Regions from separate parts of the Streptomyces sp. NPDC001292 genome, predicted to be linked through region 1. Evidence: riboswitches for the same ligand, from Rfam matches in the RefSeq annotation. Region 1 holds a riboswitch; each other region holds the start of a gene.
What was found. A riboswitch is a leader RNA that binds a small molecule or an ion and turns the genes downstream of it on or off. The one in region 1 is predicted to bind glycine.
Positions count from the first base shown of each region.

Region 1 (4,566 bases):
GAAGGGCGCGGAGTTCACCAGCGACGGGTCGCTCACCACGTCCTCGTTGACCTCGGTGACCTCGCCGCTCACGGGGGAGTACAGGTCGGACACCGACTTGGTCGACTCCAGCTCACCGCAGGTCTCGCCCGCGGCCACCGTGTCGCCGACCTCCGGGAGCTGGGCGTAGACGACATCGCCGAGCGCGTTGGCCGCGAACTCCGTGATGCCGACCGTCGCCACGCCGTCCTCGACGGGCGACAGCCACTCGTGCTCCTTGCTGTAGCGCAGATGCTGAGGGTTGTTCATGGCCAGAATTCTCCTGTACGCGGGTCAATGGTGATGAATGGGGGACTGCGAAAGGCGTGCGTGACCAGGGGTGACGTGTCTCACGTCGCCTCCGTGCCGGCTAGGGAGGTGTCACTTCTGCCGCTTGTAGAAGGGCAGCGCCACGACCTCGTACGGCTCGTGGTTGCCCCGGATGTCCACTCCCACACCGGGCGTGCCCGGAGCGGCGTGCGCGGCGTCGACGTACGCCATGGCGATCGGCTTGCCCAGGGTGGGGGAGGGGGCCCCGGAGGTGACCTCGCCGATCACCTCGCCGCCCGCGACGACCGCGTACCCGGCGCGCGGGACCCGGCGGCCCTCGGCGACCAGGCCGACGAGCACCCGGGGCGGCTCGGCGGCGGCGCGCTCGGCGGCGGCCAGCAGGGCCTCGCGGCCCACGAAGTCGCCCTCCTTCTCGAACTTGACCACCCGGCCGAGGCCCGCGTCGAACGGGGTCAGCGAGGTCGACAGCTCGTGCCCGTACAGCGGCATGCCCGCCTCCAGGCGCAGCGTGTCCCGGCAGGACAGCCCGCACGGGACCAGCCCGGCGTCCGCGCCGGCCTCGGTCAGCGCCTGCCACAGCTTCTCCGCGTCGCCCGGTGCCACGAACAGCTCGAAGCCGTCCTCGCCGGTGTACCCGGTGCGCGCGATCAGCGCGGGGACGCCCGCGACCGTGCCGGGGAGCCCGGCGTAGTACTTCAGGCCGTCCAGGTCGGCGATGGGGGCACCTCCCTGCACGAGCGAAGCCGAGTGCTTGGGGGAGAGCGACTTCAGGATGCCGGCGGACTCGGGGCCCTGCACGGCGAGCAGCGCGTAGCTGTCCCGGTCGTCGCGCACCTCGGCGTCGAAGCCCGCCGCCCGCTCGGTCAGCGCGTCGAGCACCACCTGGGCGTTGGAGGCGTTGGCGACGACCAGGTACTCGGTCTCGCCCAGCCGGTAGACGATCAGGTCGTCCAGGATGCCGCCGTCGGCCTGGCAGATCATGGTGTAGCGGGCGCGGCCGAGGCCGATGGTGGCGATGTTGCCGACCAGGGCGTGGTTCAGCAGCGCGACGGCCTGCGGGCCGGTGACGGTGATCTCGCCCATGTGGGACAGGTCGAAGAGGCCGGCCTTCGTCCGTACGGCGATGTGCTCGTCGCGCTCGGAGCCGTAACGCAGCGGCATGTCCCAGCCGGCGAAGTCGGTCATCGTCGCGCCGAGCGAGCGGTGCAGCGCGTCGAGCGCGGTGCGGCGGAGTCGGTCGGGTTCGGTACTGCTCATCGGGCGGTCTCCAAGGCATGACGGGCGAGGACTGATCATGTCCTCCCCATCTGTCATCGGAACCTGAGAGGTTCGCCATGACCGCCGTCGGACGGACGGTGCACGGCTTGCACCTTGGGTGGAGCCACTGCGCCAGCGGCCCGCTTTTCAGATGTGCCTCGCCCGCGCGGTAACGGGGCCTGAGAGATTCAAGGGAGGTACTTGCTCCTTCGGCGCCCCAGCGAGACGGCTGGGGACTCTCCCGCGCGGATTCAAACGGCCGATATGCAGTTGCGCGCACATCATTGCACGCCCGGCCCGCTTCGCGGCAGGGCGGCATCTGTGACCGACCTGTGGCAGGACGTGCACGGAAACGCGGGACGCCGCCTATTACCTTCTTTTTACGATCGATGGGAGGAACGATGACGGCGCACAGGACCGCGTTGTACGCCACGGCCCAGGCCCCCGCACCCATGGTCCGCGACCTGCGGGACCGGTCCGGCCTCGGCCCGCGCGTGCTGCGCTTCGGCCCGCGCGACCTGGTCGTGGTCACCGGCCTGCCCGGCAGCGGCAAGTCCACGCTGATGCGGCGCGCGGTGCACGGCGTCCGCATCGACTCCCAGGACACCCGCGACCGCTGGGACGCCCGCCTGGCGGCGTACCTCCCCTACGCCCTGTACCGCCCCTTGGTCCGCCTCGCCCACTTCGCGGGGCTGCGCCGCGCCCTGCGCTCCGGGGCGGCGCTCGTGGTCCACGACTGCGGCACGCAGCCCTGGGTCCGCGCCTGGCTGGCCCGCACCGCCCGCCGCCGCGGCGGCACCCTGCACCTCGTCCTGCTGGACGTCACCCCCGGCACCGCCCTGACCGGCCAGCGTGCACGGGGCCGCGGTGTCTCCCGCTACGCCTTCCGCCGCCACCGCCGCGCCACCGCCGGCCTGCTCCGCGCGGTCGAGCGCGGCACCCTGCCGAACGGCTGCGGCTCGGCGGTCCTGCTGGACCGCGAGGCAGCGACGCGACTGCGACGAATCGAGTTCACCACCTGAGAACCACACGGTGCGCGGTGCGGCGGGTCGTGGTCGTGGGATTTTTCGTGAGCTTCGGGCTGGTACCCGATAGCCTTTCGGCCACAGCAGTGGTTCACAGCAGGCGGTAGCAGATGGACTTCCCGGCGGACTTCTCCGCGGACTTTCCGGCACAGGCGCACTCCCATCCGCACGGCGGATGGCCCGGCAACGAGTTGGAGGAGGTGCTGTCCGCCTCCCTCGGCGTCCCGTCCGCCGGTGGCCGGATCGTCGAGGTGCTCGGCCGCAGCCTCCTCTGGGTGCCCCTGCCCAACGGCGGCGGTCCCCACAGCGGCCCGCTCGACCTGCCCACGCTGGAGATCGACGGTCAGGCGTACGTGCCGGTCTTCAGCTCCGAGGAGCAGCTCCGCCAGGCCGCGGGCCCGCACATGGCGTACACCGTCGCGCCCGCCGTCGAGTTCGCGCGCGGACTGCCCCCGCAGGCCGGCATCGCGCTCAACCCGGACGGCGTGGTCGGTGTCCCGCTGCCACCGGCGGTCGTGGCCGAACTGTGCCGGGCGGGGCGCACCCCACTGGACGGCCCGTCGAGCGGCGGCCGCGTCCGCCTCTTCGAACCGGACTGGCAGGACGACCCGGTGGACTTCCTCGCCGCCGCCGGCGCCGAGTTCGCCGAGACCGGCGTGGTCAGCACCGCCCGCCGCTGCCTGGCCGCCGTCGAGACGGACGACCCGGTCATGTTCGTAGGCGTCGAACTGTCCCAGTGGGAGGGCGACCCGCAGGCCGGCGCCCTGGACGCCCTGGGCCGCGCCCTGGCGAAGACCCCGGCCCGGTGGCCGGTCAACCTGGTCCTCCTGGACGTGGCCCAGGATCCCGTGGCGGACTGGATGAGGGAGAACGTCCGCCCGTTCTACCAGCACGCCCACTGAGTCCGACCCGGGACGCCGGGGAAGCGCACACGATCCGCAGCCGGCGGCGCACGGCGAGTCCCCGGCCGCCGGACGGCGGCTTAAGCTAGGCCTGCCTCACTTTCCCGCCTGCCCGCCGGGCGGACGACGGGAAGGTGACGACAGGACCCGGACCCACGGCTCGGTCGATACGTCGGTTGTATGGAGGGGCGGTACAAGTGAGCGCCAGCGGCACCACGGCCGGGCAGGTCGAGCAGACGCTGCGCCAGGTGACGCCCGGGCGTTACGACGCCTATGAGGCGCTGCTGCGCGCGCTGGCGACCCCGTCCTCCGGCCAGGTCTGGATGCTGCTGTGGCACGGCCAGGCTGGTTCCCCCGACGCCCAGTACGGCCACATGGAGGTCGACGGCCACGGCTACGCGCCCTGCGTGACCTCCGCCCAGGAGCTGTCGGCCAGCGGCTGGAACCGTTCGTACGAGGTCGTGGACGGCCTCGACGTGGCCCGCACCCTCTACCCCGACCACTACGGCCTCTGGCTGAACCCGCACGCCCCGGGCGGCGGCGTCGGTATTCCGTGGCTGGACCTGCGCCGCATCGCCACCGGTCTCGACCGCCAGCCCGCGGGCCCCCTCCGGCTGTCCGAACCCACCGTCGAGGCCTCGCAGTTCTACGCCCTGCTCACCCAGAACGCCCACCGCACCCCGGCCCTGCGCTCGCTGCGCCGCGCCTGGGTGCAGCCGGCGCTCGGAGCGCCGTACCTCGCCATCGGCCTCGACGTGTACGACACCTCGCCGCCGGCCGTCGACTCGGTGCGCGTGATGATGCAGCAGTCCATCGGCGCCGTCCCCGACGGGCTGCCGGTCTCGACGGTCGCGATGTCCGACGAGTACGACCCGGTCGCGATGTGGCTGCGCGCGAACTCCCGCCCGTTCTACGACCGGGAGAGCCAGGCACCCCCCGCGCAGGCCCAGGCGGCCGGCTACGGCTACCCGCCGGTGCGGGGCGGCTACTGACGCGTCCGGTCCGTCCACCGCAGGGCTCCCGCACGGGTGATCCTCTGCGCGCGTAGATGGATGCGGATGGTCCGCTTTTGC
Region 1 covers NZ_JBIAXG010000038.1:273-4,838, forward strand. The annotation lists gene gcvH (glycine cleavage system protein GcvH) at 1-288, opposite strand, end outside; gene gcvT (glycine cleavage system aminomethyltransferase GcvT) at 400-1,566, opposite strand; glycine riboswitch at 1,724-1,820, opposite strand; gene ACFY4A_RS31430 (AAA family ATPase) at 1,968-2,588, shown strand; gene ACFY4A_RS31435 (enhanced serine sensitivity protein SseB) at 2,702-3,493, shown strand; gene ACFY4A_RS31440 (enhanced serine sensitivity protein SseB C-terminal domain-containing protein) at 3,691-4,485, shown strand.

Region 2 (4,566 bases), on a different contig from region 1:
TTCGACCGCAGAATGCCGTCCCTCACTGGCTGTCTGCCGCATCCGCGCTGACCGACGATCGTCCAACCCTTGACAGGATCGTTCAATCATTTCTAACTTGACCGCCACCGCAGGCCCCCCTCATCGCCGTGGTCGACGCCGCCGACGGACGACATCCAGCCGCGGCTCACCCCCCTCACGACTCCGCCCTTCCCTCTCCCGACCCGCCACGGAGGTGGCTCATGCCGCCGGTTCCCGCTCAATCCGCCACCGACGCGCCCCCGAGCAGTGGCCGCGCCCTGCTGGAGGACAGCGCCCTCACCTCGTTCCACCGCAGGCTGACCGTCTATTCGGCGGGCGGGCCCTTCCTCGACGGACTCATCCTCGGCGTGATCGGCGTCGCCCTCACCCAGATCGGCCCGCGCTGGCACCTCAGCGGCCTGTGGGAGGGCTTCCTCGCGGCGGCCGCGCTGTGCGGACTGCTCGTCGGCGGAACCGTCTTCGGCTACGTCACCGACCGCTTCGGCCGCCACATCATGTACACGATCGACCTGGCGGCGATCGTGGTCTTCTCCGTCGCCCAGGCCTTCGTCACCGGCCCCGAGCAACTGCTCGTGCTGCGCTTCCTGATCGGCGTGGCCGTCGGCGCCGACTACCCGATCGCCACGTCCCTGCTCGCCGAGTTCTCACCGCGCAAGCACCGCGGCGCGATGCTCGGTCTCCTGACCGTGATGTGGTCCGTGGGCAGCGCGGCCGCCTACCTCATCGGCGATCTGCTGCTGCGGCTCGGCCCCGACGGCTGGCGCTGGCTGCTCGCCTGCCCCGCGGTGCCCGCCGCGATCCTGGTCCTGCTGCGCATCGGCACCCCCGAGTCACCCCGCTGGTTGCTCTCCCAGGGCAGGGTCGAGGAGGCCGAGGCGGTGATGCGCAAGGTGTTCGGACCCGGCGCGGGCGTCGCCGACCTGGGCACCCCGGCCCAACCCGCCCGCTTCTCGGCCGTCTTCCGTGGCACCTACGGCAAGCGCACCGCCTTCGTCTCGCTCTTCTGGGCCTGTTCGGTGATGCCGATCTACGCCATCTACGCCTTCGGTCCCCAACTGCTCGCCGCCATGGGCCTGTCCGGCGACAGCGGCACCCTCGGCTCGGTCGCCATCAGCCTGGTGTTCCTGATCGGCTGCCTGGTCTTCCTGCCACTGCTGAACCGCGCGGGACGGCGTCCCGTCCTCGTCTGGACCTTCGCGGCGTCGACGGTCCCGCTGCTGGTGCTCGGCGTCTTCCCGGGGCTGCCGGCGGTCGGGGCGGGACTGCTGTTCGCGGTGTACGCGATCGCCGTCGGCGGTCCCACGCTGCTCCAGTGGATCTACCCGAACGAGCTGTTCCCGACGGAGATCCGGGCGACCGCGGTCGGTGTCGGCACCGGCTTCAGCCGCATCGCCGCCGCCGCCGGCACGTTCCTGACCCCGCTGGCCCTGGAGCACTGGGGCGTGGGAGCGACGCTGCTGCTGGCCGGCGTCGTGTCGGCGGTGGGCACGCTGGTGTCGATCGCGATGGCCCCGGAAACGCGGGGCGTGTCCCTGGAGACATCCAGCGCCACCTGAGCCGACGCCAGGCCGGCAGCCGCGGACCGACGGACGGGCATGAGTGAGAAGTGGCAGGGAGCACGACGGCTCCCTGCCACCCCTCGTTTGGGGACCACAGCCTCTCCTACGGCCGACCCCGTTGTCGGAGGAGCCGACTAGGATTTCGGGGCCGCCACTGGAGGGGCTGCGCCACCCGCTCGGTGGTACGGCACACCGCGACCGAGCGCGACAAGGCCGGCGACCACTACCACCAGGCATGGTGCGTTCTCGACGTCGACGAGTTCGCCAACCTGCACCCGGCGCTGCGGCTGGCCGACGACGAAGTAGCCGAAGACGAAGCCCCAGCGGCCCCGTGACCGGCCCGCGGCTGCGCACGTTGCCAGTTTCGGTCGACCGGTCGGCAGAGGCGCCGGCGCGCGGTGCGGCCCGGGTTCCACCGTCCGGCGCAACCCGGGCTCGAGCCTTGCATTACGGCGCTCCAGGGTCAGTGCACCGAGTCGACGGTCGGCGTCCCGGAGCGGCGCGACGAGTCGGCGGCCCTGACGGATACAGCCGTCCACGACACCCCGCCCACCGGGACGCTCCCGCAGAACCGCAGCTCCCGGAACGTCCCGCCGCTGCCGGGTCCAGACGAAAATCCCCAGCTCCGGCTCTGCAGCACGGCCCGGGCGATCTGCCGGATCTCACTGATATCGGGGCGATCGCGGTTTTCGACGAACCAGGTGAGCGCCATGGTGCAGGGCGGCATATCGACCACGTAACCGGCATTCAGTCAGCAGATCCGCGTGCTGGAACAGCGGTTGGGTCTTCAGTTGGTCGAGCGCACCAGAGCACGGCCACCATCGTCATGGGCCGCCCGCGCGGCTGAGTCGGGCGGTCGTGCGCACGGCTGGTTCACCCGCCTGATTGCCCAGGTCGGCTTGCCGGCTCCGGACGGACACGACGCGGCTCACCCGGCAGTTATGGGCAGTGGCTTCGCGGCGCACCCTTGACCGGCAGCCGGTGTGGACTTAGCCTCACCGCAGTAAACGGTCGTTCACCCCGCAGCGGGAGAGCATCGGGTCAGCCAGACCCGGGCGCCGAAGGAGCAACACCTCCCCGGAAACTCTCAGGCATCCCTACCGCTCGGGCAGGCAACTCTGGAAAGCAGGCGCTCACGCGTCTCGCCCACGGTGCAAGCCGCGGATTCCCGCGGTGAATCTCTCAGGCCCATGACAGAGGGGGAGGCTCACTCGGCCGCGCGGTCCCCTCCGCGCTCAACCCTCGAGGAGCCTTTGATGGCTGTCCCGTCGCGTCACCCCCGTCCGTCGCCCGCCTGCCGGCTTCCGGGCTGAACTTCGGCTTTCCTCTTTTCCCCGGCCGCCACCGGACCGGCTCCCCCGTCGCGTGCGCGTGTTCAGCGTGCCCTGCCGCCGTTCCGGTCGGTCCCGTATATCCGCATGTCCGCGTGCAGAACACCGTGTCCGCTCGTTCTGTGTGCGCGTGTGTTCACCCACCGAGACACCCCATGCCCGCACGCGTATGAGATCCCTAAGGTTTGCCCATGTCTGAAAGCAGTGACACCGGCGTGACCACCGCGTCCGCGCCCCAGAGAGGGCACGCACCGACGCCCTCGCCGGCGGGTCAGCAGCACCTCTCCCGGCAATTGTCCAACCGGCACATCCAGCTCATCGCGATCGGCGGTGCGATCGGAACCGGTCTGTTCATGGGATCGGGCAAAACGATCTCGCTGGCCGGCCCCTCGGTGATCTTCGTCTACATGATCATCGGCGCGATGCTGTTCTTCGTGATGCGGGCGATGGGCGAGCTGCTGCTCTCCAACCTGCGCTACAAGTCCTTCGCCGACTTCGCCTCGGACCTCCTCGGGCCGTGGGCCGGCTTCTTCACGGGCTGGACCTACTGGTTTTGCTGGATCGTCACCGGGATGGCCGACGTCATCGCGATCGCCGGGTACGTGTCGTACTGGTGGCACGGGCTCGCGCTGTGGATACCCGGGCTTGTGGCGGTCGTCGTGCTGATCGCTCTGAACCTGCCCACCGTGAAGGCGTTCGGCGAGACCGAGTTCTGGTTCGCACTGATCAAGATCGTCGCTATCGTGGCGCTGATCGTCGTGGGGCTCGGCATGGTGCTGGGCGGCTTCCATGCGCCTGGGGGCGCCACCGCGAGCTTCTCCAACCTCTGGAACGACGGCGGCTTCTTCCCCACCGGCCCCATGGGCTTCGTCGCGGGATTCCAGATCGCGACCTTCGCCTTCGTCGGCATCGAACTCGTCGGCACCACCGCGGCCGAGACCAAGAACCCGGAACGGAACCTGCCCAAGGCGATCAACTCGATCCCGGTACGCGTGATGCTGTTCTACGTGGTCGCCCTGGTCGTGATCATCTCCGTCACTCCCTGGCGCGACATCAGCGCGGACCGCAGCCCCTTCGTCGTGATGTTCGCCCTCGCCGGCCTGGGCATCGCAGCCTCGTTGATCAACTTCGTGGTGCTGACCTCGGCCACCTCGTCCGCGAACTCGGGCATCTACTCCACCTCGCGGATGGTCTACGGCCTGGCACAGGAGGGCGACGCGCCCTCGCGGTTCGGCAGGCTCACCTCCAGGAAGGTGCCGGTCAACGCCCTGCTCCTGTCCGGCGTCTTCCTGCTCCCCGGTGTCGTCATGCTCACCCTGGGCGACTCGATCATCGAGGCCTTCACGCTGGTGACCACCATCTCGGCGCTGCTGTTCATATTCGTCTGGTCGATCATCCTGATCAGCTACATCGTGTACCGCAAGCGCCGTCCGCACCTGCACGAGGTATCGACGTTCAAGATGCCCGGCGGCATCCCCATGTGCTACGTCGTGCTCGCGTTCTTCGCGTTCCTCATCTGGGCACTGACCCAGAAGGACGACACGCTGCAGGCGCTGCTGGTGACCCCGGTGTGGTTCGTCATCCTCGGCATCGCATGGGCGGTGCTGCGCCGTCGCGGCCGCCGTCAGGCCCGGCAGACCGTCTCCCTGCCCGGC
Region 2 covers NZ_JBIAXG010000036.1:30,037-34,602, reverse strand. The annotation lists gene ACFY4A_RS30740 (MFS transporter) at 222-1,577, shown strand; gene ACFY4A_RS30735 (hypothetical protein) at 1,760-1,915, shown strand; gene ACFY4A_RS30730 (hypothetical protein) at 2,044-2,307, opposite strand; glycine riboswitch at 2,597-2,693, shown strand; glycine riboswitch at 2,694-2,784, shown strand; gene cycA (D-serine/D-alanine/glycine transporter) at 3,103-4,566, shown strand, end outside.
Region 2: it holds a riboswitch for glycine, as region 1 does, so the genes downstream of both, cycA (D-serine/D-alanine/glycine transporter) here and gcvT (glycine cleavage system aminomethyltransferase GcvT) in region 1, are expected to answer to the same signal.

Region 3 (4,566 bases), on a different contig from region 1:
CGACATCGTCGGCGCGTGGAAGCCGTAGTCGATCAGCCGCTTGGCCACGTCGTCCACGGTCACCCCGCTCGCCTTGGTCAGCGGGCGCAGGTCGATGATGCACTCGTGGGCGACCAGGCCGCCGGGACCGGTGTAGAGCACCGGATAGTGCGGCTCGAGCCGCTTGGCGACGTAGTTGGCGCTGAGCACGGCGACCTGTGTGGCCCGCTTGAGGCCCTCGCCGCCCATCAGACGGACGTAGGCCCAGGAGATCGGCAGGATGCCGGCCGAGCCCCACGGCGCGGCCGAGATCGGGCCGACTCCCGTCTCCGGGCCGGCGTCGGGCTGGAGCGGGTGGTTGGGCAGGTACGGCGCCAGGTGGGAACGCACGCCGACCGGGCCGACGCCGGGACCGCCGCCGCCGTGCGGGATGCAGAAGGTCTTGTGCAGGTTCAGGTGGGAGACGTCGCCGCCGAAGTGTCCCGGCTTGGCGAGGCCCACCAGGGCGTTGAGGTTGGCGCCGTCGACGTACACCTGGCCGCCGGCCTCGTGGACCTGTGCGCAGATGTCGGCGACGTGCTCCTCGAACACACCGTGCGTGGACGGGTAGGTGATCATCAGCACGGCCAGCTGCTCGCGGTACTGCTCGATCTTCGCCCGCAGGTCCTCGACGTCGATCTCGCCGTCCTCGGCGGTCTTCACGACGACGACCTTCATGCCGGCCATCACGGCGCTGGCGGCGTTGGTGCCGTGCGCGGAGGACGGGATGAGGCAGACGGTGCGCTGCTCGTCACCGTTGGCACGGTGGTAGCCGCGCACGGCGAGCAGACCGGCCAGCTCGCCCTGGGAACCGGCGTTCGGCTGAAGGGAGACCTTGTCGTAGCCGGTGACCTCGGCGAGACGTTCCTCCAGCTCGCGGATGAGGGTGAGGTAGCCCTGCGCCTGCTCGGCGGGCGCGAAGGGGTGCAGCTGCCCGAACTCCGGCCAGGTGACCGGCTCCATCTCGGTCGTCGCGTTGAGCTTCATGGTGCACGAGCCCAGCGGGATCATGCCGCGGTCGAGCGCGTAGTCGCGGTCGGCCAGCCGGCGCAGGTAGCGCAGCATCGCGGTCTCGGACCGGTACTGGTGGAAGACGGGGTGGGTGAGGTAGGTGTCTGCGCGCAGCAGCGCCTCGGGCAGCGTGTCCTCGGCGACCGCGTCCAGCGCCTCGATGTCGCCCCCGACGCCGAAGGCGGCCCACACGGTGCGCAGCCGGTCCCGGGTGGTGGTCTCGTCGCAGGCGACCGAGACGTGGTCGGCGTCGACGAGGCGCAGGTTCACGCCGCCCTCGCGGGCCGCGGCGACGACCTCGGCGGCACGCCCCTCCGCCCTGACGGTCAGCGTGTCGAAGTACGCGCCGTGCACGACCTCGAAGCCGCCGGCCTTGAGCCCCTCGGCGAGGACCGTGGCGTAGCGGTGGGTGCGGCGCGCGATGTCCCGCAGGCCCTCGGGGCCGTGGTAGACCGCGTACATGCCGGCCATGACGGCGAGCAGCACCTGGGCGGTGCAGATGTTGCTGGTGGCCTTCTCGCGGCGGATGTGCTGCTCACGGGTCTGCAGGGCGAGGCGGTAGGCCTTGTTGCCGTCGGCGTCGACGGAGACGCCGACCAGGCGGCCGGGCAGGCTGCGCGCGAACTTCTCGTGCACCGCCATGTAGCCGGCGTGCGGGCCGCCGAAGCCCATCGGAACGCCGAAGCGCTGGGTGGTGCCGACGGCGATGTCCGCGCCGAGCTCGCCGGGCGACTTCAGCAGGGTCAGCGCGAGCAGGTCGGCGGCGACGGTGACCAGGGCGCCCAGCTGGTGCGCCTGGTCGATGACGGGCTTCAGGTCGCGCACGGCGCCGGAGGCGCCCGGGTACTGCAGGAGCACGCCGTTGATCTCGCGCTCGGCGATCTCGGCCGGGATGCCGTCGCTGAGGTCGGCGACGACGACCTCGACGCCGGTCGGCTCGGCGCGGGTCTCGATGACCGCGATGGTCTGCGGCAGCGCGTCCGCGTCGACCAGGAACAGGCCCTTCTTGTTCTTGCCCATGCGCCGGGACAGCGCCATGGCCTCGGCGGCGGCGGTGCCCTCGTCGAGCAGGGACGCGCCGGAGGTCGGCAGACCGGTCAGGTCGGCGACCACGGTCTGGAAGTTCAGCAGCGCCTCGAGGCGGCCCTGGGAGATCTCCGGCTGGTAGGGGGTGTAGGCGGTGTACCAGGCCGGGTTCTCCATGACGTTGCGCAGGATCACCGGCGGGGTGAACGTCCCGTAGTAGCCGAGGCCGATCATCGAGCCGAGGACCTGGTTGCGGTCGGCGAGGGAGCGCAGCTCGGCCAGCACTTCGGCCTCGGTGCGGCCGCCGGGAAGGTCGAGCGCGTCGGCGTTCCTGATCACTTCGGGTACCGCGGCGGCGGTGAGCTCGTCGAGCGAGCCGTAGCCGACCTGCGCGAGCATCTTGGCCCGCGCCTCCTGGTCGGGCCCGATGTGGCGCTGTTCGAAGGGGATGCCCTGTTCGAGCTCGGAGAGCGGAATGCGCTGGGCGGTCATTGCGGAGGCCTCCTGGTCTGACACGACCTTCGAGGGACACCACGGCGCGGGTGTCCCGACGGCCTCCCCCTCTGTCATCTCAACCTGAGAGCTTCACCGGGCTGCCCGAGGGCTCCCGGTTTTCACCGTCGGTGAGAGCGGAAGCCGTCGACACCCGCTCTGCTTTCCAGAGTGACCTCGTCCGTGCGGTACGTGGGCCTGAGAGATTCCGGGGAGGATTTGCTCCTTCGGCGCCTCCGGTGGTGCCGGAGGGCTCTCCCGCACGGGGTCAGCAGCCGTTGCCAGCGTACCAGCGGGGCAGCCGTACGGGTCTTCGAGTGGCCGCACCGCTGAATGTGCTCTTTTGTAGTGCTTACGGATGAGTTGCGACCACGTGGAGGGACAGTGCAGACGGAGATCGATCCGCGCAACCTGATCGGCCGCAAGGCGTTCGACCGCAACGGCCACAAGATCGGCACGGTGGACGAGGTCTACCTCGACGACGCGACCGGTGTGCCGGAATGGGCGGCCATACGCACCGGCCTGTTCTCCCGGGACGCCTTCGTCCCCCTCGAGCCCAGCGAACTGGTCGAGGGCACCCTGCGCGTCCCCTTCGACCGCTCGCTGATCAAGGAGGCTCCGGACTTCGGCGTGGGCCGCCATCTGTCCCCGGAGCAGGAACTGCAGCTCTACCACCACTACGGCCTCGACGTGGCGCCTCCACCGGCTGTTCCGGACCACCACTTCGGCAAGCTGGCCGGCTCCGGCTCCGGTCCGGACGAGAGCTGAGCCGGCGGAACCAGAGGAAGGGGTTCGGCCGGTTCCAGGTCCGGGTCGTCCATGAGGAAGGTGCGTACCCGACCCGGCGCGGAGCGGGGGGTCTCGAAGCGGACGGTGACGCGGCCGAGGCCGCTGCCCTGCACCCATCCGTGGCCGTACGCGGCGTGCCGTACGTCATGGCCCGCCGGCCACCGCCGCTCGGTGGGTGCCGGCGGCTGCTCGGCGGGCTCCTCCGGCTGCCCCTCGGTCGGGCGCTCCGCCTCCGCGCCCGCGGCCCGCACGCCCGCCGCCTGCGCGAACAGGTCCTCCTGGGTGTAGTCGGCGAGCCCGGACACGCCCACGCCGAGCAGCCGTACACCGCCGGTGGTGTCCACCGAATCCAGCAGCCGGGCGGCCGCCTCCCGTATCACCGCGGGGTCGTCGGTGGGCCCGCGCAGGGTCTCGGAGCGGGTCAGGGTGGAGAAGTCGTAGCGGCGCACCTTCAGCACGATGGTGCGCCCCGACAGACCGGCCCCGCGCAGCCGCCGTACGCACCGGTCGGCGAGCCGCTGCACCTCCAGGGCCACCCGGACGCGGTCGTGGATGTCCACGTCGTAGGTGTCCTCGACGGACACCGACTTCGTCTCGCGCTCGGCCACGACGGGACGCTCGTCGTGGGCCAGCGCCATCGCGTACAGCGCGTGCCCGTGCGCTTTGCCGAGCAGCCGGACGAGCTCGTCCTCACCGGCCTCGGCGATTTCCTCGACGGTGTGGATCCCGGCCCGCCGCAGATGGTCGCCCGTGGCCGGGCCCACGCCCGGCAGGGTACGCACGGACAGCGGACCGAGCAGGGCCCGCTCGGTGCCGGGCTCGATGAGCACCAGCCCGTCGGGCTTGGCCTGCTCGGAGCCGATCTTGGCGAGCATCTTGGAGGCGGCCAGCCCCACGGACCCGGTGAGCCCCGTGACGGCCCGGATGTCGGCGCGCAGTTTCATCCCTGCCAGCCGGGCGGATTCCGCGTCCCAGGCGGCTCCCCCGGCCTCCAGGTCCACGAACGCCTCGTCCAGGCTCAGCGGCTCCACCAGCGGCGACAGCGCCCGCAGCAGGCCCATCACCCGCTCGCTGATGGAGCGGTAGAAGGCAAAGCGCGGCACGAGGTACGCGGCGTTCGGCGCCAGCCGCCGCGCCTGGGCCATCGGCATCGCGGAGTGGACGCCGAACACGCGCGCCTCGTACGACGCCGTGGCCACCACCCCGCGCGGTCCCAGCCCGCCCACGACC
Region 3 covers NZ_JBIAXG010000071.1:16,334-20,899, forward strand. The annotation lists gene gcvP (aminomethyl-transferring glycine dehydrogenase) at 1-2,547, opposite strand, end outside; glycine riboswitch at 2,724-2,818, opposite strand; gene ACFY4A_RS39650 (PRC-barrel domain-containing protein) at 2,932-3,315, shown strand; gene ACFY4A_RS39655 (DNA polymerase IV) at 3,225-4,566, opposite strand, start outside.
Region 3: it holds a riboswitch for glycine, as region 1 does, so the genes downstream of both, gcvP (aminomethyl-transferring glycine dehydrogenase) here and gcvT (glycine cleavage system aminomethyltransferase GcvT) in region 1, are expected to answer to the same signal.